2 regions of the Marinomonas sp. BSi20584 genome follow, and region 1 is predicted to be linked to the other one. Evidence: riboswitches for the same ligand, from Rfam matches in the RefSeq annotation. Region 1 holds a riboswitch; the other holds the start of a gene.

Region 1 (11,790 bases):
AGCGCTGTACAAATATATGGATCTTGTCTTTGCTCGTGAGTCTTTCCAAGAAAGCCTTTCTGAAGCAGAACAAGAAATGCGTTTAGACTAAGCTGAGGCTTTATCTCGGTTTTGTTAAGTAGCAAAAGAGGAGCTTATAGCTCCTTTTTTTTACTAAATATTTATTAGGTAGGAGACAAAATGTTACCGAAAAGATCTTATTTATTAAATGCGGCTTATTCTTGGGTTGCTGATAATGATATGACGCCTTATCTGCTGGTAGATGCTCAGCAGAAAGATGTTGTGGTGCCTACCGAATTCGTTAAAGATGGTCAGATAGTGTTAAATATTGGTATGTCTGCTGTGCGTCATTTGATCATGGATAAAGACGCTGTCTCGTTTGAGGCGCGCTTTAGCGGTAAACCTATGCAGGTTTATGTGCCGATACGAGCGGCACTGGCTTTATATGCAAAAGAAAATGGCGATGGTTTTGTTTTTCCGGATGAAGAATTTTTTGATGAGCCGACTCCAACACCACCAGAACCTAAAAAAGGTTTTCAGTTGAAAGTTGTGAAATAAAGAATAGCGCAACATCTCGCTATACTTTTCTAACAGACAAAAAAAGAGCCGCTTTAAAGTGGCTCTTTTTTTGTCTCAAATATTTTTGATTGAATCTACTTAGTCTTCGTAGCCAAATAGTTGGCGCTCAAGTAGGTCAACCAATATGTGAATGACGCTAAGTTGGCATTCGTGCACTCTGGCTGTGCCAAGAAGATTGATTTTTATCTCTGTATCATCCTGAGAGGTGAGTGACGAGACATTTTTTGCTTCTGGGCTAGTTAGCGCGACTATACTCATTTTGCGTTCATGGGCCGCTTGAATGGCTTGTATTATTGGTGAGGTGTTGCCTCTGTTAGCAATGACAAACAGTATGTCGCCTTGATTGCCTAGTGCAGTGATTTGCTTTGAGAAAACATCGTGATAGCTATCGTTATGAGTAATTGCTAATAGAGCGGAGCCTTCGCCGCTTAGGTTGATTGCTGGCAGTCCAGGGCGCTCTCTGTCCATTCGGTCTAACATTAAAGTACTGAAGTACTGAGACAGGTGAGATCCTGTGCTGTTGCCGATACAAATAACTTTACCACCAGAAGCAATGCTTGAAAAAATCACTTTTGCAGCATGTTCAATATAAGGAGGTAAACTTTCCAGGGCTTGTTGTTGTGCTTCAAAACTCTGGGCAAATTGTGTGTAGATTGCTTCTTGAAAATCCATAGTGATTAAAATACTGCTTTAAGCCAGGTTAAATGTTGAGAGTCTATTTTTTCGTCAAATAGTATCGCATCGAAGCGACTTGCGTTATTTACTTTATTATTCTTTTGTAGCCATAAAGCCGCGCTGTTGCGTACTTTCTTAAGCTTTGATTGTCCAAGGCTTTCAGCGGCATTGCCGTGAGTGTTATTCGCACGAAAGCGCACCTCTACAAAAACATAGGTATTTTGATCTAAAAAAATTAAATCAATTTCTCCGATACGGCAGAAGAAGTTTCGTTCTACAAACCGAAGCCCTTGCTTTAGTAAAAAGGCTTCGGCTGCTTGCTCGGCTTTCTCACCGTTATTTTTCGGTGCCTTCCTTCTGTTTAAAAAACTGGTGACTGGTCGCATATACCAAATTTCCTTTTCGGTAAGTCATGATCTCAGGTCGTTTATGAAATATGCCATTCTCATCCATGGTGATAATGCCAGTATTTGCAGAAATTTTAGTGCTCGGAAGCAGGGTGAATAGCTGGTATTTGCTTGCTAGTAAATACGAGTCGGCACCTAGAGCTTGTAATCTGCGCAAAATATTTGAATTTTGATTTTTAGGCAAAGCATCTAACGAAGTGTTGTTTGGCGTAAGAGCTGGAGCTTCTGTAAAAAGTATGCGCTCAATATCTTCAGGTTTTGTTGATCTTTCTGGGGCGCTATCATTTAGAGTGCTGCTGGCTAACATTGGTATTTTGTCAGCGAAGTAGAAATCTAAAAGAGGTCTGATTTGTTTAGCGTCGTTGAGTTTGCCAATGTAATAGACGTAATCCAAATCTTCGCGAGATCTTGCGATGCTGTCTACGCTTGTGCCTATCCATTTTTCTACGGATCTTTTACGGGCATAACTCTCATTAATCAAAAGCAGTTTCTGAATCGCATCTTGTCTGCCTTTTGGTGTGTTGGCATAAGACTGATTAGAAGTGATGGTGACGTTTTCTTTCGCTGCTGCGGCACGAAATTCATCACTTTGTTTTAGTGCCCATGTATCCTGAGTGCTAAGGATCGCCGCTTTCGTTGCGCCTTCTTGCTTAGCGAAGGTGATCAGTTCGTGTATTTCATCTTCTGCGCTCAAGGAGAAGTGATAAAGATTTTTTGGGTGTTGATTTATGTCCAGCTGATTTAGTGCTATCACCGGGTAAGGTAGGTCTAAACGACTTACTTGAGCAACATTGTTTTTTTGCAATGGCCCAATGATGACATCGGGTTGTTGTGCATTTGCGGCGGCAAGTGCTTCACTAATGTTTGAATAGTCATCAATGTTAACAATGCTAACTTGTGGCCTTGCTTCTTTTTGGTTGTAAAAAGAGGCAAAAAAGCCATCTACAATGGCTTGAGATGCGCGTTCTAATTTACCGCTCATTGGTAACATCAAGACAATTTTTTTCGGTGCCATCTGTTCAACGGATGACATGATTTCGAAATCTTGCGGTGGCGAAAGTGCTGCGGGGTGACTTGGGTTTTCAATCTGCCAATTTTTGAATATCTTGAGTTGTTGCTCGATTGACAGTGATTGATCTCTTAATATGCTGCTGATGGTCAGCCAGCCATTAAGTAAGGGTTTTTGCAGCTGGTATAATTCATCAATTTCATTTTGCGTTAAATTTTGGATAGCCATCCATAATTTTGCTTGATTCTCTTCACCTTCATTTAGCGGAAGGTTATAAGTTAAATCCATTCGTAGATTTACGACTTCAAGCCAATTGCCAAAGTATTCAAGAATCGATGCTTTTGTTTCTTTCAATCGATTCTGATTGTCAGGGTGGCTTGCTGCAGGCAGTTTGTCGGCTTTTTCTAGGTAAGCTAAAGCGTCGGTGGAATTGTCTAAATTTGAAGAAGCTAAAGCAGCAAGTAAATAGGCTTCAAATTGAATCGACGATGTTGTAATTAACACCTTACTTTCTAATGCATCAATGGTTTGTTGATACTCGCCTTGTGCATAGAAGTTTTTTGCTGCGTTGTAGGCATCCGCTAGCTCCTTAGAAACATCCGAAGTTTTAATTGGATGGTAGATGCTAGGCGGCAAGGTTCTTTCTTGCGAGCTGCTACTGGCGTTTTGTACCCTGTTTTGAGACTGATCCATATTTAAATTCATGGAATTACAGGCGCTTAGCAGAAAAGAGCAAAGAGTTAATGATATGATGCGGTAATTAATTAGGCTCATAAGCTTATAAAATGACAAATAAAAGAGGCCACATGGTACCACATAGTTCTGATGATGCGAGAGGGTCGCTATACATAGTTGCCACCCCAATTGGTAATCTAGACGATTTCAGTAAAAGAGCCGAGCAAACTTTACGTGATGTAGACTATATCGCAGCTGAAGACACTCGACACACCCGACGTTTACTCAATCATTTTGCCATTGAAGCAAAACTTTTTTCCATTCACGATCACAATGAAAAAGACAAAGCTGATTATGTAGCGAGCTTATTAGACGAAGGTAAGAGTGTCGCTCTGGTGTCTGACGCAGGAACGCCGCTTATATCTGACCCTGGCTATCACGTTGTGCATGCATTACGAGAAAAAGGCCATAAAGTTTTGCCGATCCCAGGTGCTTGTGCATTGGTCGCCGCTTTGTGCGCCTCAGGCTTACCAACGGATCAATTCTTTTTTGCGGGTTTTGTACCAGCCAAATCCAAAGGGCGCTGTGATTTATTTGAATCTTGGAAGAAGCAAACTGGCACAGTGGTATTTTACGAATCCACTCACCGAATTTATGATTCAATTGCGGATGTGCAAAAAGTCTATGGTGAAGACGCGCAATTAGTATTGGCTCGCGAAGTAACGAAAACGTTCGAGACTTTCTTGTCTGGTACCGCATCTGAAATTCTTGCCAAGTTCGATGCAGATGCTAACCAATTACGTGGTGAATTCGTCGTTATGCTGAGTTTTACGCAAGAAAGCGGTAACGAAGCAGAATTAGAAGCGAAGCGTATTCTGACAATATTGTTAGAAGACTTACCAGTTAAACAAGCGGCAGCTATGGCGGCTAAATTAACCGGTGAAAAGAAAAATTACCTTTATAAAATGGCGCTGGAAATGCAAGGCGATAATTAAATTAAACTATGAGTGCTACGTATATGATGTTTGAGAAAAATAAAAAAATAGCGTGAAGTTTTTATCTTTTGCCGCGTTAGTCCTATTAAGTTCACAAGCTGCTCAAGCCCGTACTTGGGATGAAATAAAGCAGAGTGGGGAGTTAAAGGTTGGAGTAACGGGGGATTATTCTCCTTTGTCGTTTTATAACAAAGCCGGAAATTTAGAGGGCTTTGATGTTGATATGATGACGAACCTAGCAAAGTCATTGGACTTAAAAGTAAATTTCGTTAAAACAACTTGGCCTGCACTTTCTCAAGATCTTGCTAATGATAAGTTTGATATTGCAGCTGGCGGTGTGACGAAAACGCAAAAGCGTGCAGAGCAGTTTTCTTTATCCGATTCTGTAGCTGCAAATGGCAAGATCATTCTAAGCAATTGCAGTAATGCTAAACCACTGAGTACACTAGAGGATATTAATCAGCCTACCGTGAAAGTCATAGTGAATCCAGGTGGCACCAACCAAACTTATGTGGATGAGCACATTACATCTGCTGACATCATTCGGACTAAAGATAATTTTGCTAACTTGCAAGGAATTCGTGATAACACGGCGGACGCCATGATTACAGATTTAATAGAAGGCAACTATTATCAACTGCATGAAAAGGGTGTGTTTTGTGTTTCTTCAAAGCAAATATTAGCTGGTACGTCGAGTGTTAAAGTTTATATGATGAAAAAAGATAATAGCGATTTGCTTGGAAAGGTTAATACGTGGCTTCATGATTCTGATAAATCAGATTTGATGATGCATTGGGGTATTACCCAGTAAACTATTCATTTTATCATCAGTGGCTCTGATAAGTTGTATTTTGCTCTTGAAGGAAAGCTCTTGATCAATCGGGCAAAAAATCCGTGTTTACAAGATCTATTGCCTGAGAGTATGCTTGCACAACTTGTCGGAGTGCCATTTGGCTGAGATCGCATAATTAAGTGCGGGATCCGCAGAACCTGATCGGGCTAATACCCGCGTAGGAAACAAGAAAGTCTCCATTTTTCTTTTCTGCATCGAATGAACTCCTGATTTTTTATGGAATCGATGCAGTCATATCCTCTAAAGCATCCTTTTTGAATAAAATTCAGGGTTCACGTTTTGCAATTAACGCCAGTAGTGCGTTTGCCTGTGAAACAGCACCCCAGACAAGCAATTCTCCATTTTAAAAATAAGGGAAGTGCTCATGTCGACTATTAATGAATTAAACAGCGAATTGAACAGCGAAGCCAATCAACATAAAAAACCAACCAACTTATCTAAAAAGCAGTCTCGTGAAGAATCACGCCAAGCCGCGAAATCTTTTATCGAATCATTACAAGCAAGACCTTTTCCCGCGTCTGAACGTATATATCTAACTGGCTCAGACGACTCGATTCGCGTTCCTATGCGCAAGATCAATCTGACAGACACACCGATTGGTTCTGATCCGGACAATCTTACTTTCGAACCAAACGAAGCTATTTATGTTTACGATTGCTCTGGTCCTTATGCTGATCCGCAAGAAAATATCGATGTATACCGTGGTTTGGCGCCAATGCGTGCGCCATGGATTGATAAGCGTAATGACACCGAAGTATTAACGAGCGTGTCATCTGAGTTTGCCCAGTCACGCTTAGAAAATTCTGCACTGGACGAATTACGCTTTAAAGAATTGCCTAAAGTGCGCAAAGCTCGCCAAGGTAAATGTGTGACGCAAATGCATTACGCTCGCCAAGGCATCGTCACGCCGGAAATGGAATACATCGCACTGCGTGAAAATCAGAATATCGATGCGATCAAGAGCGAGTTGTTATTGAAGCAGCATCCTGGAAAAAGCTTTGGTGCTAATCTGCAAACTCGTATTACCCCAGAGTTTGTGCGCGACGAAGTGGCAAGAGGTCGTGCCATTATTCCTAACAATATTAATCACCCTGAATCTGAGCCAATGATTATTGGTCGAAACTTCTTGGTGAAAGTAAACGCGAATATCGGTAACTCTGCCGTGACGTCTTCCATTGAAGAAGAAGTAGAAAAACTGGTTTGGTCTACTCGTTGGGGCGCTGATACCGTGATGGATTTGTCTACTGGTAAAAATATCCACGAAACTCGCGAATGGATTTTACGTAACTCTCCCGTGCCAATCGGTACTGTACCAATTTATCAAGCCTTAGAAAAAGTCGATGGTGTGGCTGAAAATCTTAATTGGGAAGTATTCCGCGATACCTTAATCGAGCAAGCGGAGCAAGGCGTGGATTATTTCACTATTCATGCGGGTGTATTGCTGCGTTATGTGCCAATGACGGCTAAGCGTCTTACAGGAATTGTGTCTCGTGGTGGTTCCATCATGGCTAAATGGTGTTTGGCACATCACAAAGAAAGTTTTTTGTACGAACGTTTTCGTGAAATTTGTGAGATTTGTGCGGAATACGATGTGGCTTTGTCGCTTGGTGATGGTTTGCGTCCGGGTTCGATTATGGATGCCAATGACGAAGCGCAAATGTCGGAACTTCGCACCTTGGGCGAGCTGACGAAAGTTGCTTGGGAATACGATGTGCAAGTGATGATTGAAGGTCCTGGGCATGTGCCGATGCAATTGATCGAAGAGAATATGACAGAACAACTTAAGCATTGTCACGAAGCGCCGTTTTATACGTTGGGGCCATTAACTCAAGACATTGCACCGGGTTACGATCACATTACCTCTGGTATTGGTGCCGCTCAAATTGGTTGGTACGGCTGTGCCATGTTGTGTTACGTGACGCCAAAAGAACATCTCGGTTTGCCTAACAAGGAAGACGTTAAACAAGGTTTGATCACTTATAAAATCGCTGCCCATGCGGCGGATTTAGCCAAAGGCCATCCTGGGGCGCAAATTCGAGATAATGCCTTGTCGAAAGCACGCTTTGAGTTTCGTTGGGAAGATCAGTTCAACCTATCGCTAGACCCTGAAACGGCTCGCTCTTACCATGATGAAACATTGCCGCAGGCCTCTGGCAAAGTAGCGCATTTTTGTTCCATGTGTGGGCCAAAATTCTGCTCGATGAAAATCACCCAAGAAGTTCGTGACTACGCAAAAGGGCTAGAAAGTGCAAAGGGCTTGGAAGACGCTCAAAAAATCGATATGAGTGCTTTAGATGCGAACTCATTTGATGCTAATGACGCCGAAACAGGCATGCAAAAAATGTCGGAGCAATTTCGCGAGCTAGGCAGTGATGTCTATTTGACCACGGATAAGTTAACGACTGACAAGCATACAACCGATAAATCAAAAGAAAAATCGTTGTAAGTAAAAGGAGGATTTATGTCTATAAAACCTCCTGTTGTCTGGTGTGTGGGCGGGTCGGATTCGTCCGCCCACGCTGGACTTCAAGCGGATTTGCGTACGGGGCAAGATTTAAACTGCCATGTACAAACGATTATCACCTGCATCACAGCGCAAAATTCCAAAGAGGTGCGCTCTGTTGAACCAGTTTCTTTGACTATGTTTGATGAGCAATGGCAAACCTTGCTCGATGATGTGCCGCCAAATGCTATTAAAGTGAGTTTGCTTCCTTCTATCGAGATAGTTAAAGCGTGCTCGAATTGGTTGAAACTTATAAAAATATATTTCCCGAAAGTGCAGGTGATATTTGACCCTGTTATGGCGGCGAGCAGTGAATCGGGCAATCAATTGCAGCAAACCGACGCAGGTGCGAGTTTGCTGGATTATATTTTGCCGTATGTAGATGTGATCACACCAAATTTGATGGAGTTTAGTGCGCTTACGGGCTTATCTGGTGAACTGGCTATTGAGGATTTGCAAGCGAAAATGGCGTCGTATTTCGCAGCGTCTGAAAGTCGTTGGTTGCTTAAAGGAGGCCATTGCAGTCACTTAGATGGCTCAACTGATTGGTTAGTAGATCGCAACTCTATCATTGGTTTCGCAAGTGAGAGGCTTTCTGTCCACAATACGCGAGGCACGGGTTGTACCTTGTCGACAGCACTGGCTAGCTTTATCGCCCATGGTTACGATTTTCTAGATGCTATGACCATGGCCAAAGCCTATATCACGGGTGCATTAAAAACCGGTGTGCAAATTGGTGAAGGGGCAGGGCCGCTTGGCCGTCCTGGTTGGCCGTTGCAAATTGAAAATCTGCCAACGATTGTCACGCCAAATAATCCTACGATGTCGATAAATTTGCCTTTTGCCAAGATGGATCTCGATAAAATGGGCTTGTATCCAGTAGTGGATTCCATTGCTTGGTTGGAATTAGTGCTCAAGCAAGGAGTGAAACTCGCCCAGTTGCGTATCAAAGACCCTGACGATGAATATCTGGAAAGTAAAATCCAGCAAGCCATCTCCTTAGGCAAAGAGTACGACGCCCAAGTCTTTATCAATGATTATTGGCAGCAGGCCATCGCCTTTGGTGCTTATGGGGTTCATCTTGGCCAAGAAGATTTAGATGTGGCAGATTTAGCACAAATCCAAGCGGCTGGCTTGCGGCTTGGCATCAGTACTCATGGTTACTATGAAATCGCCCGAGCGCAATCTATCCAGCCGAGTTACATCGCTTTAGGTCATATCTTCCCTACGCAAACCAAAGACATGCCATCTCAGCCGCAAGGTTTAACTCGACTTGCCTATTACGCGACTTTATTAAAAGGCGTGTTTCCAACCGTTGCGATTGGTGGCATCAATGCAGAGCGCTTGTCTGCTGTAGCTCAAACGGGTGTTGATAGTGTTGCGTTAGTAACGGCTATTACCAAAGCTGTTGAGCCAGAAGCTGCGACTCGATCACTTATTTGCTTGTTTGAAATGCACTCGAACACTCAAAGAAATAAGGGAGGCAAGTAATGAAAATCATGCTGAACGATGCGCCTCATGAATTCTCAGGGGAAACTTTGCAGGACTTGCTTACTCATTTAGACAAGAGCGAGCAAGGCATCGCTATTGCGATAAATCAGCAAGTGGTGCCAAAGAGTTTGTGGCGTAGTACTGAGTTGAATGAGCAGAGTCAGGTGTTTATTTTTGAATCCATTGCTGGGGGCTAATATGTCGTCTTTATTTATTGCAGGACACGAATTTCATTCTCGACTTTTTACTGGTACAGGGAAATACGCCAGTGCCGACGCCATGATGGATTCTTTAACCGCCAGTGGAAGTGAGCTGGTGACTTTGTCATTACGTCGTATGGATTTAAAAAATCAGACGGATAATATTCTTAAGCCTTTGCAGCAGCAGGGCATAAAACTGCTACCCAATACATCCGGTGCTCGCACCGCGAAAGAAGCGGTATTTGCTGCCGAGCTTGCCAGAGAAGCATTGCAAACCAACTGGGTGAAGTTAGAGATTCATCCAGATCCGCGTTACTTGATGCCAGATGGCATGGAAACCTTGTTGGCTGCCGAAGAGTTGATCAAAAAAGGCTTTGTGGTAATGCCTTATGTCCATGCTGACCCTGTGCTGTGTAAACGATTAGAAGAAGTGGGTTGTCAGTGCGTGATGCCGCTTGGATCGCCGATTGGATCGAATATGGGGTTGGCAAGTCGCCCATTTTTGGAAATCATTATCGAGCAAAGTACTGTGCCTGTGATTGTGGATGCTGGTATTGGTGCACCGTCTGATGCGGCATTGGCGCTAGAAATTGGTGCTGATGCGGTATTGGTGAATACCGCTATGGCCGTTGCTAGACAGCCAGCACAAATGGGTAAAGCTTTTAGACTTGCGGTGGAAGCGGGGCGAATGGCGTATGAGTCCGGTTTGGGGGAAAGGCGAGTGCAGGCTCAAGCAACGAGTCCATTGACTGATTTTCTCGGGGCATTGTCATGATAGACGGAACCAGTAATAAAATTCGTTTGTTAGAACAAAGCCCAGCGTTAGAAGGGCAATTTAGTCATTTTGTGGAAAATGCCGATTGGCAAGTAGTGACCCAATCCCATCAGGAGAAAACCGAACAAGATGTATTGCGAGCCTTGAGTAAGGACAAGCTTGATGTCTATGATTTCGCTGCCTTGATCTCGCCAGCAGCAGAGCCTTATTTGTTGGAAATGGTCGCGAAAAGCGAACGACTTACCTTGCAGCGTTTTGGCAATACGTTGAGTTTATTTGCGCCCTTGTACTTATCTAACACTTGCGCGAACGAATGCACTTATTGTGGTTTTTCCATGAGCAATGCCATTAAGCGTCTTACGTTGAATGAAACCCAGGTGGGAAAAGAAATCGCGGCGATTAAAGGTAAAGGCTTTGATCATATCCTCTTGGTAACGGGGGAAACGAATAAAGTCTCTATGCCGTATTTTGAACGCATGATTCCTTTGATAAAACCGCATTTTAGCCAGCTCTCTATGGAGGTTCAGCCATTGGATGCATGCGAATACAAACAACTGCAAGGTATTGGCTTGGATGGTGTTCTGGTTTATCAAGAAACCTATCGTCGTAAAACCTACCTCGAGCATCATTTACGAGGCAACAAATCCAACTTTAATTATCGCCTCGATGCACCCGATCGGATTGGGCAAGCAGGCATTCATAAGATTGGTTTGGGCGTGTTACTTGGTTTAGAAGATTGGCGCACGGATTCGGTGATGATGGCGCATCACCTACGGCACCTGCAAAAGCGCTATTGGCGAAGCCGTTTTAGCGTGGCGTTTCCGCGTATTCGTCCCTGTGAAGGTGGCATAGTACCAAAGTCGATCATTTCGGATCGACAGTTGGTTCAGCTTATTGCTGCTTGGCGTTTGTTTGATCGGGATTTAGAGATGAGCCTGTCTACTCGTGAATCACCAGAGTTTCGTCATCATGCAGTGCGCATGGGCTTTACTACGATGAGTGCAGAATCCAAAACCCAGCCTGGCGGATACGCAGATGACGCTCAAGAAGCCCTTGAGCAATTTGAAATCAGTGACGAGCGACCTGTTGCTGACATCATGGCGATGATTCGTGAGCAGGATCGTGAAGTGGTCTGGAAAGATTGGGATCCTGCGCTTTCACATGTTTAAAAAAAGGATGAGCGTCAAGCCATTCACTATCATTCCTAAGAATATGTTCGAGCTTACTTGGTTAATAGGGAAAATCTGCGAATGCGCATTTTCCCTTACGCTCTCATGACAAGTTGTGCATCTCGATTCACTCTCTTTGACACTGTTTGACAAATAAATGGACATAATAGATTTCATCCAAACAGGAAACAGAGCTTAAGGAGCCAACTATGTTTAATCGTAAAAAAGCAGGAATGATGGGCGTTATCGGTTTGAGTGCCGCGATTATAACCGGTGTAGCGGTGAGTGCTTATGCAGAAACAAAATCACCTCAAGGTGATGTTGCTAAAGGACAAGCCACTCAAGAAGCTCCAATCAATTCAGTTCCGAGTCACGAACAGCTTGCAAGTCGAATGGCTCAGCAGCTTGGCTTAGACGAAAAAACACAAACAAAAGTCTCTGATTTGTTTGAAAAAGACG
Region 2 (11,790 bases), on a different contig from region 1:
TTGTAGATCCATAGATTCCATGTACTTCAGTGCCAACGGCAGCTGCAATATGCATTAATCCAGAATCATTACTAACGGCTTTTTCTGCTACCGCCAGTAAATCTATAGCGTCTACCAATTGGGTTTTTCCACAAAGATTTACGGCAAACTCACCTAGGTGGCTAATGATTGCCTCGCCGTCGTTTTGGTCTTTTGGTCCACCTAATACCCAGATTTGATAACCCGCTTCAATGGCGCTTTTGGCTAACTCATGAAAATAAGCGATAGGCCACTGTTTAGAAGGACCAAATTCCGCACCCGCCATAAGAGCGATTGCAGGTCTATTTGATAAGCTGTGTAATTGAAAGAGTTTTTTCTGATTATCTGTGTCAACTCGTAACGCAGGTAACGGGATATCCATAGGTGGATAGGCTAACTCGTTAGGCAATCCTAAAGATGTAAAGCGTTTTACGGTTTGATTTAAAATGCTTTTATCTAGTTTGCGACGCTCATTTAGCAGAATGTAGCGCTGCTCACCAGTAAAGCCGACGCGATGCGTAACCTTAGCAAAAAAGGGTACCAGGGCAGACTTCCATGAACGAGGCATCACGATTGCGTGATCATAGTGTTCTGAACGGAGTGAATGCCCTAGTTTGCGGCGCGTACTGATCCCCCATTCACCATGACCTGTGGGCAAGGTAATTGCGTTACGAACCTCTGGCATTCTAGCCAATATAGGTGATGACCAGTTTGGACCAATGACATCTATGATAGCCTCTTCATCACGCTGTTTTAGCGTAATAAAGAGGCTCTGCGCCATGACCATATCACCAACCCAAGATGGGCCAACAATTAAATATTTAGCCATTCGTATCGAGCCAACCTAAGTAATCTTGAACACCTTGCGCTAGTCCGCGGAAATTTCCTTCATATCCAGCTTTACGAAGCTTGCATATGTCTGCCTCAGTGAAGCTTTGATAAGCCCCTTTTAAGTGTTCAGGGAAGGGAATGTATTCAATTTCGCCTTTTCCATAATGGGCTATAACAGTTTCAGCTATTGTGCGGAAAGGCTCCGCTTTACCTGTACCTAGATTAAAAATACCTGACTTCTCTGGGTTTTCTAGGAACCAAAGTTTGGTATTAACCAAATCTTCAACGTAAATGAAATCACGGCTTTGACCGCCAGCTTCGTAGCCATCGTAAGCGCCAAAAAGCTTTGGATTCTCGCCAGCAAGTACTTGGTTACGAAGGTGGAAAGCCACGCTTGCCATGCTGCCTTTATGTTGCTCACGAGGTCCATACACGTTGAAATAGCGGAAACCAACAATTTGGCTTTTCGCTTTCGGCAAAATAGCGCGAATGTATTGGTCAAATTGGAATTTTGAGTAGGCGTACATGTTAAGTGGCTTTTCGTTTTCACGGGACTCCTGAAAAACGGGGCCAGAACCATAAACAGAAGCTGAAGACGCATAGGAAAATGGTGCATCATGTTTTAAACAAAAATCTAGTACCGCTTTTGAATATTGATAATTCACGTCCATAACATACTTACCGTTCCACTCTGTGGTTGCTGAGCAAGCACCTTCATGGAAAACGGCAATAGGGTTAATGCCTAATGTATCGTTCTTAATAGCATCCAAGAAGTCATACATATCCATGTAATCAGCAATATCAAGATCGGACAGGTTTAGACATTTTTTACCGTCCGTCAAATCATCTACCAAAAGGATATTCTTGATGCCTTTGTTGTTTAAGGCCTTGATGATATTACTGCCAATGAATCCGGCACCACCAGTTACTATATACATAATATATTTGTCCTAATATCTAAGGTTTTGCCTTTGCTAAGTTTACGTATAAGCCTAAGCCAGTAAGCTAAAACTAGAAAGAGCCCAGAAAACCGTTGTTTGCTTTTGCCCATGCTATCACTTCTGTCAGGCCGAGAAAAATATGATAGCTGCTGGTTCCGGGAAGCGGATAGTTTTTTGGTGTGTTGTCTTCGTTAAGGTATTCATTCCAACGGCCGTTTGTTAGAAAATAGTGCTGCTGAGCAAAATTGATGCATTTCTCTAAACGGTCGATTTTCTCTTCTTTGCCAATCGGCATTACTGTGACTGCTTTTAAATATTCGGTAATCGGCCAGATACGTTTTTCTTTATCAAGGGGGTGCTTGGTATCTCCGTCTATTTGATTGTAAATGCCGCCATTGTTGGCTAGTCCATGTCTGGTTGCTGTTAGCCATAGTTGTTGTGCTAAGTCAGTATAGTCGGAGTTAGGGATTATTTTATTTGCTTGGTAAAGCAACCAGACCCATTCGAAGTGATGCCCAGGTTCTACTTGATTGCCTGTTTGAGGGTCAATACTCCAATCAGCACTAAAAAACTCACGTAGTGTCTTCGTTTCTTTGTGATAAAAACGTTCAAGTGCTAATGAAAGTAGAGATTGGATAGCCTCTTTATAATCGTCATCGTTAGTTGTATTAAAAGCAGCAACATAACCTTCTAGTAAGTGCATGTGTGGGTTTTGGCGACGAATTTGGCTTGTATCGACAGGATAGGATTCATAAAAACCACCTGATAGGGCTCGCATATTATCTAATAAAAAGAGATGCGTTTTTTTCATAAAAATAAGAGCGCGATCATCTTTTGTTACTCTGTAATAATGGCTAAAAGACAGTAATACGAAAGCAAGAGCATATGCGTCTGATTGTGTGTCTTTGATTGAAAGATCGTCATGCAACGAAAAAATCCAGCGTTCATCGATAAAATAATGAGAAGTGATGAAGTCGAAAAGCGGGGTTAGCTTCACTTGCCACTCTGGCATGTTTTTGATCTGGCAGGCATGGCTAAAAGTATATAGCTGACGACATTGAGTTAATAAACGAACACGGCCAACACTATTGTTGGTCCAGTCATGGTTCATGCTTTCATAACTATAGCCATTTTCCTTGTTGATACCATAACAAGACCAATTGTTTAAAAGTTCATCAAATAAGAACGATTGGCTAGATAATAGAGCGGAATTCAGCATTGTGTAAAAGCCTTATTTCGTATGTTTTAGGTATGTCCAACTTGGTGTGGGAGTATGATAAGATGAGTGTCTCTAAAAATCGATTATTATGTGCCTATGAACTCTTCGTATTTGAATTTTAAAGATAAACACATTCTCGTTGTTGGGGATGTGATGTTAGATCGCTACTGGCATGGTGGCACCTCGCGTATTTCTCCTGAAGCTCCGGTTCAAGTCGTTAAGGTTTCCAGTATTGAAGATCGCCCCGGTGGTGCCGCAAACGTAGCACTTGGTTTGGCTAAATTAGGTGTATCTGTAACGTTAGTAGGTGTAGTCGGCAACGATGAAAATGCTGATGTTTTGTCTCGTTGCCTAGAAGAAGTAGGGGTGACTTGTCGTTTCGTTCGCTCAGAAACCTTACCAACCATCACTAAATTGCGTGTGATGAGTCGTCATCAACAACTTATTCGTTTGGATTTTGAAGAGCGTGAAGACAGTCTTTCTCAAAATGAAGCATTGGCAAAAGTCGTCGAGGAGTGTTTGCCTGAATCTGATGCTGTCATTTTTTCTGATTATGCAAAAGGCTGCCTTGCTGATGTTCAGTCTTTGATTAAATTATCAAATGCGGCGAAAGTGCCTAGTTTTGTTGACCCTAAAGGTAATGACTTCTCAATCTATCAAGGAGCAACCTTAGTTAAGCCGAACCTTCTTGAGTTCGAAACGATAGTGGGTAAATGCCGCTCAACGAAAGAGTTGGAAGAAAAAGCCAAAGCTCTGCGCGAGCAATTTGGCTGGAAAGCATTATTGGTCACTCGTGGTGAAGACGGTTTGATTTTATTGAGTGATGATAAACCTCCTTTTTCATTGGCGACGGCTGCCAAAGAGGTGTTTGATGTTACGGGCGCTGGCGATACCGTTGTTGCAGTTTTGACTGCGGTTTATGTTACGAGTAAGCGTTTTATTGATGCTGTTGAATACGCTAACCAAGCAGCGGGTTATGTCGTTGGAAAACTGGGTACGGCATCAATCAGTGCTGAGCGACTAGACGCCATCATGTTTCAGCGTTCACATAACACAAACTTTGGCGTGCTTTCTCCAGAAGATCTGCTTGAGCAAATTAAACTGGCGCAGATGAATGGTGAAAAGATTGTTTTTACGAATGGTTGTTTCGATATTCTTCATCCTGGACATATTGCTTACATGAAGCAGGCCAAAGCGCTTGGAGATCGTTTAATTGTTGCCGTCAATACCGATGCATCAGTTAAGCGACTTAAAGGCGAAAAACGTCCAATTAATAACTTAATTCACCGCATGTCTGTGCTTGAAGGCGTGGGCTCTATTGACTGGGTAACTTGGTTCGACGAAGACACACCAAAAGAAATTATTGAATTCTTAACGCCTGATGTTTTGGTTAAAGGTGGGGATTACACCATAGAAACAATTGTTGGTGCTGATCATGTCTTAGCTCATGGAGGGGAAGTGAAAGTTTTGACTTTTGTTGATGGTTACTCAACTACCTCTATCATCGAAAAAGCGAATTTATAAATGCAAGATAAAGAAAATATAGAAATCGAAACTCCGGCTCCAAAAGCTCCTGTTTCTGGTATGCAAAACTATTTTCGCCTTTTGGGTTATGTGCGCTCATCTTGGTTGTATTTGGTTCTTAGTATAATAGGTTATGTCATTTATGCTTCGATGGAGCCAGCTTTAGCTGCTTTACTAAAGCATATTGTAGATATTGTTTCTGTAGGGCAAATATCAGATAGTCGTCTATTAATACCTTTGGCTATTCTGGGGGTTTTTATTGCTCGAGGGATAGGTACTTTCTTGGGTAACTACTTTATGGCGAAAGTTGCCAATAATGTGGTTTTTGATTTACGTACCAGCATGTTTAATAAGCTCGTACTCCTACCTTCTAATTATTATCATTCTATTCCTACTGGACGACTTCTCGCTAAGCTGACATACGATACTGAACAAGTCATTGGCTCTATTACCCAGGCAATACGTGTTCTTTTGCGTGAAGGCCTAACAGTTGTTGGTTTGTTAGGTTATATGATCTATATGAACTGGCGCCTTTCTTTATTGTTTTTATTGGTTGTGCCTTTAATTGGCTTAATTGTTTCTTATGCATCTAAGCGTTTTCGCAAACTGAGTACTCGAATTCAAAATGCGATGGGTGGTGTTACTGATGTGGCATCAGAAGCGATTAAAGGTCATGAAGTGGTTAAAATATTTGGCGGTAGCCAGTATGAAATATCGCGTTTCCATAAGGCTGCGAATGAAAATCGTCGTTCTCAGTTAAAAATGGAAATGACTAAATCTCTTAATATTCCGATTGTGCAGTTCATTCTTGCGCTGATGATGGCGATTTTAATTTGGTTTGCCTTGAGTCCTTCGATCAGTTCTCATATGTCTCCAGGGGATTTTATCGCCTTCCTGACTGCTGCTGGTATGCTAGGTAAGCCTATTCGTCAGCTGACTGATGTAAACAGTATTTTGCAAAAAGGTATTGCTGCTTCTTATAGTATTTTTGATTTCTTGGATTTGCCAGAAGAGGTTGATAAAGGATTAACACCCGCAACCCGATTTAAGGGGGATATTGAGTGGGATAATATGTCCTTTAAATACACTGGTGCTGAGAAACAGACATTAAAAAATATTAGTTTGTCTTTGCCAGCTGGAAAAACTTTGGCGTTAGTAGGGCGTTCAGGTAGTGGTAAATCTACTATAGCGAACTTAATTCCGCGTTTTTATGATATTGATGATGGTTCTTTGAGTATAGATGGTGTTCGTATCAATGATTATAAGTTGACTGAGCTGCGCTCTAATATCGCTTTGGTAAATCAACAAGTTGTACTTTTCAATGGCACGATTCGAGATAATATCGCCTACGGTTATTTGCGTGATACCAGTGTAGAAGATGTCATTGAAGCAGCTAAAGCAGCCAATGCTTGGGACTTTATTCAAGAGCTTGATCATGGTCTAGATACCATGGTTGGCGAGAATGGTGTTCTCTTGTCTGGTGGTCAGCGACAGCGTATTGCGATAGCTAGAGCTATCTTGAAAAATGCGCCTATTTTGATTTTGGATGAAGCGACGTCAGCATTGGATACGGAATCAGAGCGAGCAATTCAGACTGCCCTGGATGGTCTAATGGCGAATCGTACCACTATCGCTATTGCCCATCGATTATCGACCATTGAGAATGCCGATATTATTGCGGTTGTGGATCATGGTGAGATCATTGAACAAGGCTCGCACAGTGAGTTGTTAGCGATGAATGGTGCCTATGCACAGCTTCATAATCAGCAATTCAGCGAGACACCAGCTTAATTATGTGGCTGTACCGTTCTTTACTAGTCTTATTAACGCCGGTTATTTTATCGAAAATACGGCGTTTTAAGAAAACCTATCAGCACTATCGTGCTAAAGAAGCGTTTGGCTTTTGGCCTTCTGTTGAAGCGGATTTATGGATTCATTGTGCGTCTGTGGGCGAAGTGCTTGCTGTACGCCCCTTGGTACTTCAGTGGCGTGAAAAATACCCTACACAGCGATTATTAATTACCACTATGACACCGACGGGGGCAGAGCAAGTAGTAAAAACCTTTCCTTTTGCAGAGCATCGATATTTGCCAATGGACTGGTGCTCAAGTGTTAAAAGGGCACTTAAAAAACTAACCTGTAAGCATTTATTAATTGTAGAAACCGAACTTTGGCCTAACTTGTTACAACTGGCTAAGCAGCGAGGTCTACGTGTTGAGGTAGTGAATGCTCGTTTGAGTGAGCGTTCTTTCCAGCGCTATCAGAAGTTTTCAGCTATCTCGCGCCCCTTATTTGCTTTACCGGATTGTTTTTTGGCGCATGCACAAGCTGATGCAGTGCGCTTTGAAGCGTTGGGAGCAAAAAAAGTATTAGTGACAGGAAGTATTAAATTCGATCTTGCTGTGCCGCCTGAAGTATTTCAAGCTAACTGGCGTCGACAGTTAGGTTCAAGGTTTGTCTGGGTGGGAGGAAGTACTCACCAAGGTGAAGATGAAATGCTATTGCGCGTTCATAAGGCGCTGCTACAAAAATATCCAGATGCGTTATTGGTACTGGTTCCTCGTCATCCTGAACGCTTTGAAGCAGTACAAGCTTTAGCTATGCAGTCTTTTGAGCGAGTCGCTCTTCGTACTCAAACGGCACTCGATCAATGGGCTAATTTTGATGTGGTGATTGGCGACTCCATGGGAGAGTTGATGTATTACTATCAAGCATCTGATATGGCTTTTGTTGGTGGCAGTTTGATTAAACGCGGTGGCCACAATCCGATTGAGCCCGCCTTGCTTGGAAAGGCAATTTTAGTTGGACCCTATACCTTTAATTTTATGGATATTACTGAACAGCTTTTGCAGGTGAATGGCGCTATTCGTTGTCAAGACGAAGCGCAATTGACAAAAGTAGTTGTGGATCTTGCGGGGCAATCGTCTCAGCGTTTCCGTCTCGGTCAAACTGCATTGCGTTTTGCAGAAAAAAATCAAGGTGCAGTCACCAGAGTGCTTGCTGAAATAGACTTCCGTTGATCGACTCTTTACAATAAACGCTCATTATCTCATGGGGTGCTTTAGCATTTAGTAAATGTTAGAGCTGAGAAGCAGATTGTCTGCTAACCCACCGAACCTGATCCAGATCATGCTGGCGTAGGAATCGAGATAGCAAGTTGAACTGCCGACATATATAGTAGCTCAAAAATCATCCTTGCCATTTCCCCTGTACGCCGCTCACTTATTTTAGGAGCGACACTTTGAAACCATTTTTGTTAACCACTCTTTTTTCTGCGGCTGTTGTTAGTCTTGGCGTAGCTTTTTCGCCTGTAACATTAGCCAAAGATACTCTGAATATCTATACCTATGATGCGTTTGCATCCGATTGGGGGCCGGGTCCGAAGATAAAAGCTAATTTCGAAAAAGAATGTGCCTGTGAAGTGAATTTTGTCGCATTGGACTCTTCGGTTGGTATTTTGTCCCGCGCGCAACTAGAAGGGAAGTCGTCACAAGCTGATGTACTTTTGGGGTTAGACCTAAATCTAATGGAAGCCGCAAAACAGACAGGTCTATTGGCGAACCATGCTGTTGATACTTCAGCTATCACTATTGCTGGTGGCTGGTCGGATAAAACCTTCGTGCCATTTGATCAAGGTCACTTTGCTTTTATTTACAATTCTGAAACGCTTAAAAGTCCGCCAACTAGTTTGGAAGAAGTGGTGGATAATCAAAACCTGCGTGTTATTTATCAGGATCCAAGAACGAGCACGCCAGGGCTTGGTCTGTTGTTATGGGTGAAATCTGTTTATGGCGATAATGCTGCTGAAGCATGGGAGCGTTTGGCTTCTCATACCGTGACAGTAACGAAAAGTTGGTCTGACGCCTATGGTTTATTTTTGAAAGGCGAAGCGGATGTTGTGTTGAGTTACACCACATCTCCTGCTTATCACATTGTTGCGGAAGGGGATAATAAGTATATGGCTGCTGCAGCCAGTGAAGGTCTTTATCCACAAATCGAAGTGGCAGCGATGATGAAAGGTGCGCCTCATCCTGCCTTGGCGAAGCAGTTTATGCAGTTTATTTTGCAGTCAGGTTTCCAATCGACAGTTGCAACGGGCAATTGGATGTTACCCGTGGTTAAGCTAGATGAAAAATTACCAGCGGCTTTTGACAGTGCTTTAAAACCGGTAAAGAGTTTGGTTCTGCCGGCAAAAGACGTGGCGCAACATCGTAAAGCTTGGATTGATGAGTGGTTAAATGCCACGACTCGATAATCGACGTTAAGTTGTTTTTCTTTCGAACCGTCAAAGGGTTATTGCCGGCGCTATTTGGTGTTGGTTTTTTCCTGCTAATGGGAGCTGCCAGTTTGGCGGCTCTTTTGCGTTATAGCGAATTACACTCTTGGCTTGGCTATATGCAGCAGCCTTATCTTTGGCGGGTTGTACGTTTTTCCTTATGGCAAGCGCTGCTAAGCAGTAGTATTAGCTTACTTATTGCTATTCCTGTTGCTTCTTGTCTTATTCATCGCCAGTTTTATGGCCGATCTGCTTTACTGCAATTGTTTTCAGTTTCCATGGTGGTGCCAACCATTGTGGCGATTTTAGGCTTGGTGGTTGTCTATGGTCGTACCGGGTGGCTGAATCAGTTGTTTGGGGTGCAAGTTCCCTTGTATGGTTTGGTGGGTATCTTGCTTGCCCATGTATTTTTTAATATGCCGTTGGCCGTACGCCTTTTGTTGCAAGGTTATGACTTAATTCCATCAGGGCAGTGGCGTCAGGCTTCGCAGTTAGGTTTTTCTCGTTGGGCGGCCTTTCGTTGGATTGAATGGCACTACATGAAAAAGGTTCTACCTGGAGCCTTTGTACTAATTTTCATGTTGTGCTTCTCTAGCTTTGCTGTGGTGTTAAGCTTAGGTGGCGGTCCAAAATATAGCACCTTGGAAGTGGCCATTTATCAGGCGCTTAGATTTGATTTTGACCTCAACAAAGCCAGTTTTTTAGCTTTGCTTCAGGTGTCCATATGCACTTTATTTGCGGTTGTTGTTTATCGGATCGCACCGATTAACCGTCAAGATGTGAGTTTATTGGCGGTAAAGAATTATTCACTTAAAGATTCTTTTTGGGCTAAGTCGGCAGATTTTTTGGCCTTACTCTGTGCGTTTGTATTGGTCATTCCACCTTTTTTAGCGATTTTTGATCCGATTATCTCGCCTATTTTTTTGAAGACATTACAGTCTGTTGCTTTGTGGAATGCTGTGCTTGTTTCATTGCAAATTGCTATTCCAGCGGCTCTGGTAAGTTTGCTGCTTGGTGTCTGTTTTGGTGTGCTGGCGCGGTTTTGTATGGCGCGTCAGTATTTTGCTTTTTTTCCGAATAAAATCGAGCATCTAGGGAATATGATTTTAATGGTGCCGGGTTTGGTGATTGCCACTGGCTTGTTTTTGACACTGCGTGATTTTGGCTGGGGGCTGCAATCGAGTTATTGGATTGTGGTATGGGTCAACGCGGTCATGGCGCTGCCTTTCGTGCTGCGAGCTTTGATGCCAGTTATGTATCAACAAGAGCGGCGTTTTCGAAATGTATACTTGAGTTTGGGGATTCGCTCTTGGTCTAGATGGCGTCTGGAATGGCCTTTAATGAGAGCCAGTATCGGGCAAGCATTTGGTTATGCGCTGTTATTGTCTTTGGGTGACATGGGAGTGATTGCGTTATTTGGAAGTCAGAGTTTGGTGTCTCTGCCTTTATATCTGTTTCAATTGATTGGCTCTTATCGGTTGGAAGAGGGGGCTTGTGTTGCTGTGGTATTAATTTCTCTATGCTTGATCTTGTTTTATTGTTCGTCTCGCTTTATTGGTGGAGTAACAGCACGTGTTAAAAATTAACCTTCAATATGATTGGGAGAATTTTCATGCCAATTATTGTGTGGAGATTTCCCCTGGTGTCACCACTTTACTTGGTGGTAGTGGCGAAGGAAAAAGTACGCTATTGCATTTATTGGGTGGCTTTTTAGACGGCCGTGGAGAGCTTTTTTTCAACGAAGAATCACTGCTTTCTTTACCCCCTTACGAAAGGCCAATATCGACCTTATTTCAAAGTGATAATTTATTTCCGCAATTAACCGTCTGGCAAAATGTCGCCATTGGTTTGTCTCCTTCTCTCTCTTTAAGCGGTGAGCAAAAAACAAGAATTCAGTGGGCGCTTGAAAAAACACAGCTTGTTGATAAAAAAGACCGCTATCCACAGGCTTTGTCTGGCGGGCAAGCCCAGAGGGTCGCTATTGCACGGGCATTGGTACGAAAAAAACCTATCCTGTTACTCGATGAACCTTTTAGTGCTTTGGATCCTGCATTACGTGAAGAAATGCTCTACTTGGTCAATGATGTAACGCTAGAATTGGGATTAACCACCTTGTTGGTATCGCATTTGCCGCAAGAAGCGAGTTTGGTCGGCGGACGAGTTATCTTGATTGAGCAAGGTCGTGTTACAGCTTATGAACCCGTATCTGTTTTATCTCAAATCGAGCCTCATCCGCTTTTTTCTCGTTACCTTGGAATGCCTAGTTCTGGATTGCCGAGCGCTGAAGGAGCTAATAGCTCGACAATCTAGCTTGATTGAGTTAAACAGTCTTCCTGTTTCACTTACATAGAAAGAGCGATTTAGTGTTAGATGATAACGAGTTATTAAAGAAAGGCATTGTGATGACAATCGCTTATGCGTTTGTTATGTCGCTTACTGCATTGGCTGCCAAACAGGCTCAAACCATGATCGCGGTATCAACCCTGGTTTTTTGGCAGAGTTTATTTTGTGCCTTAATACTTCTACCCCAAATGCGCGGACGCTGGCAAAAACGATCGCTTTCTGTGTGGAAAATTCACTTTTTGCGCAGTTTTGGTGGCTTCATTGGTTTTCTTTTTTATTATTGGTCGTTGAATCATATTCCTTTGGTGGAAGCTTCTTTACTTCGAACCTGCGCGCCATTGTGTGTTCCTTTTGTGGTGCTAATACTGCATAAAATCAGAATTCCAAAGGCGCGTTGGTTACCGCTTATAATCGGTTTTATTGGTGTGGCATTTGTTATTCAGCCTACGCCGGACCACTTAAATCCTTGGCATATTGTTGGGTTTATTTCCGCGATAGGCTTGGCCTTGTCTATGGTGACGACGCGAATGCTATCCCAGCAAGTATCTGGGCAAGAAACCTTGTTTGTGTATTTTTTCGTGTCGACAATATTGTCTCTACCATTGATGTTAGTGCAGGGTGATTCTTTGGTTTTACCT

The links. Region 1 has a riboswitch for thiamine pyrophosphate ahead of thiC (phosphomethylpyrimidine synthase ThiC). Riboswitches for the same ligand answer to the same signal wherever they lie in the genome.
Region 2: another riboswitch for thiamine pyrophosphate. It lies ahead of thiB (thiamine ABC transporter substrate binding subunit); the one in region 1 lies ahead of thiC (phosphomethylpyrimidine synthase ThiC).

Annotation. Positions count from the first base shown of each region.
Region 1 covers NZ_KZ454896.1:363-12,152, reverse strand. Annotated here, with positions in the region: gene TY87_RS19990 (glutathione S-transferase N-terminal domain-containing protein) at 1-91, shown strand, start outside; gene TY87_RS19985 (ClpXP protease specificity-enhancing factor) at 181-558, shown strand; gene TY87_RS19980 (SIS domain-containing protein) at 658-1,251, opposite strand; gene TY87_RS19975 (YraN family protein) at 1,257-1,640, opposite strand; gene TY87_RS19970 (penicillin-binding protein activator) at 1,591-3,363, opposite strand; gene rsmI (16S rRNA (cytidine(1402)-2'-O)-methyltransferase) at 3,477-4,340, shown strand; gene TY87_RS19960 (transporter substrate-binding domain-containing protein) at 4,393-5,151, shown strand; TPP riboswitch at 5,270-5,374, shown strand; gene thiC (phosphomethylpyrimidine synthase ThiC) at 5,558-7,639, shown strand; gene thiE (thiamine phosphate synthase) at 7,655-9,187, shown strand; gene thiS (sulfur carrier protein ThiS) at 9,187-9,384, shown strand; gene TY87_RS19940 (thiazole synthase) at 9,386-10,162, shown strand; gene thiH (2-iminoacetate synthase ThiH) at 10,159-11,331, shown strand; gene TY87_RS19930 (Spy/CpxP family protein refolding chaperone) at 11,541-11,790, shown strand, end outside.
Region 2 covers NZ_KZ454886.1:102,541-114,330, forward strand. Annotated here, with positions in the region: gene waaF (lipopolysaccharide heptosyltransferase II) at 1-847, opposite strand, end outside; gene rfaD (ADP-glyceromanno-heptose 6-epimerase) at 840-1,787, opposite strand; gene TY87_RS16370 (AGE family epimerase/isomerase) at 1,861-3,009, opposite strand; gene hldE (bifunctional D-glycero-beta-D-manno-heptose-7-phosphate kinase/D-glycero-beta-D-manno-heptose 1-phosphate adenylyltransferase HldE) at 3,106-4,533, shown strand; gene msbA (lipid A export permease/ATP-binding protein MsbA) at 4,534-6,324, shown strand; gene TY87_RS16385 (3-deoxy-D-manno-octulosonic acid transferase) at 6,327-7,553, shown strand; TPP riboswitch at 7,576-7,695, shown strand; gene thiB (thiamine ABC transporter substrate binding subunit) at 7,775-8,788, shown strand; gene thiP (thiamine/thiamine pyrophosphate ABC transporter permease) at 8,764-10,395, shown strand; gene TY87_RS16400 (thiamine ABC transporter ATP-binding protein) at 10,382-11,119, shown strand; gene TY87_RS16405 (DMT family transporter) at 11,173-11,790, shown strand, end outside.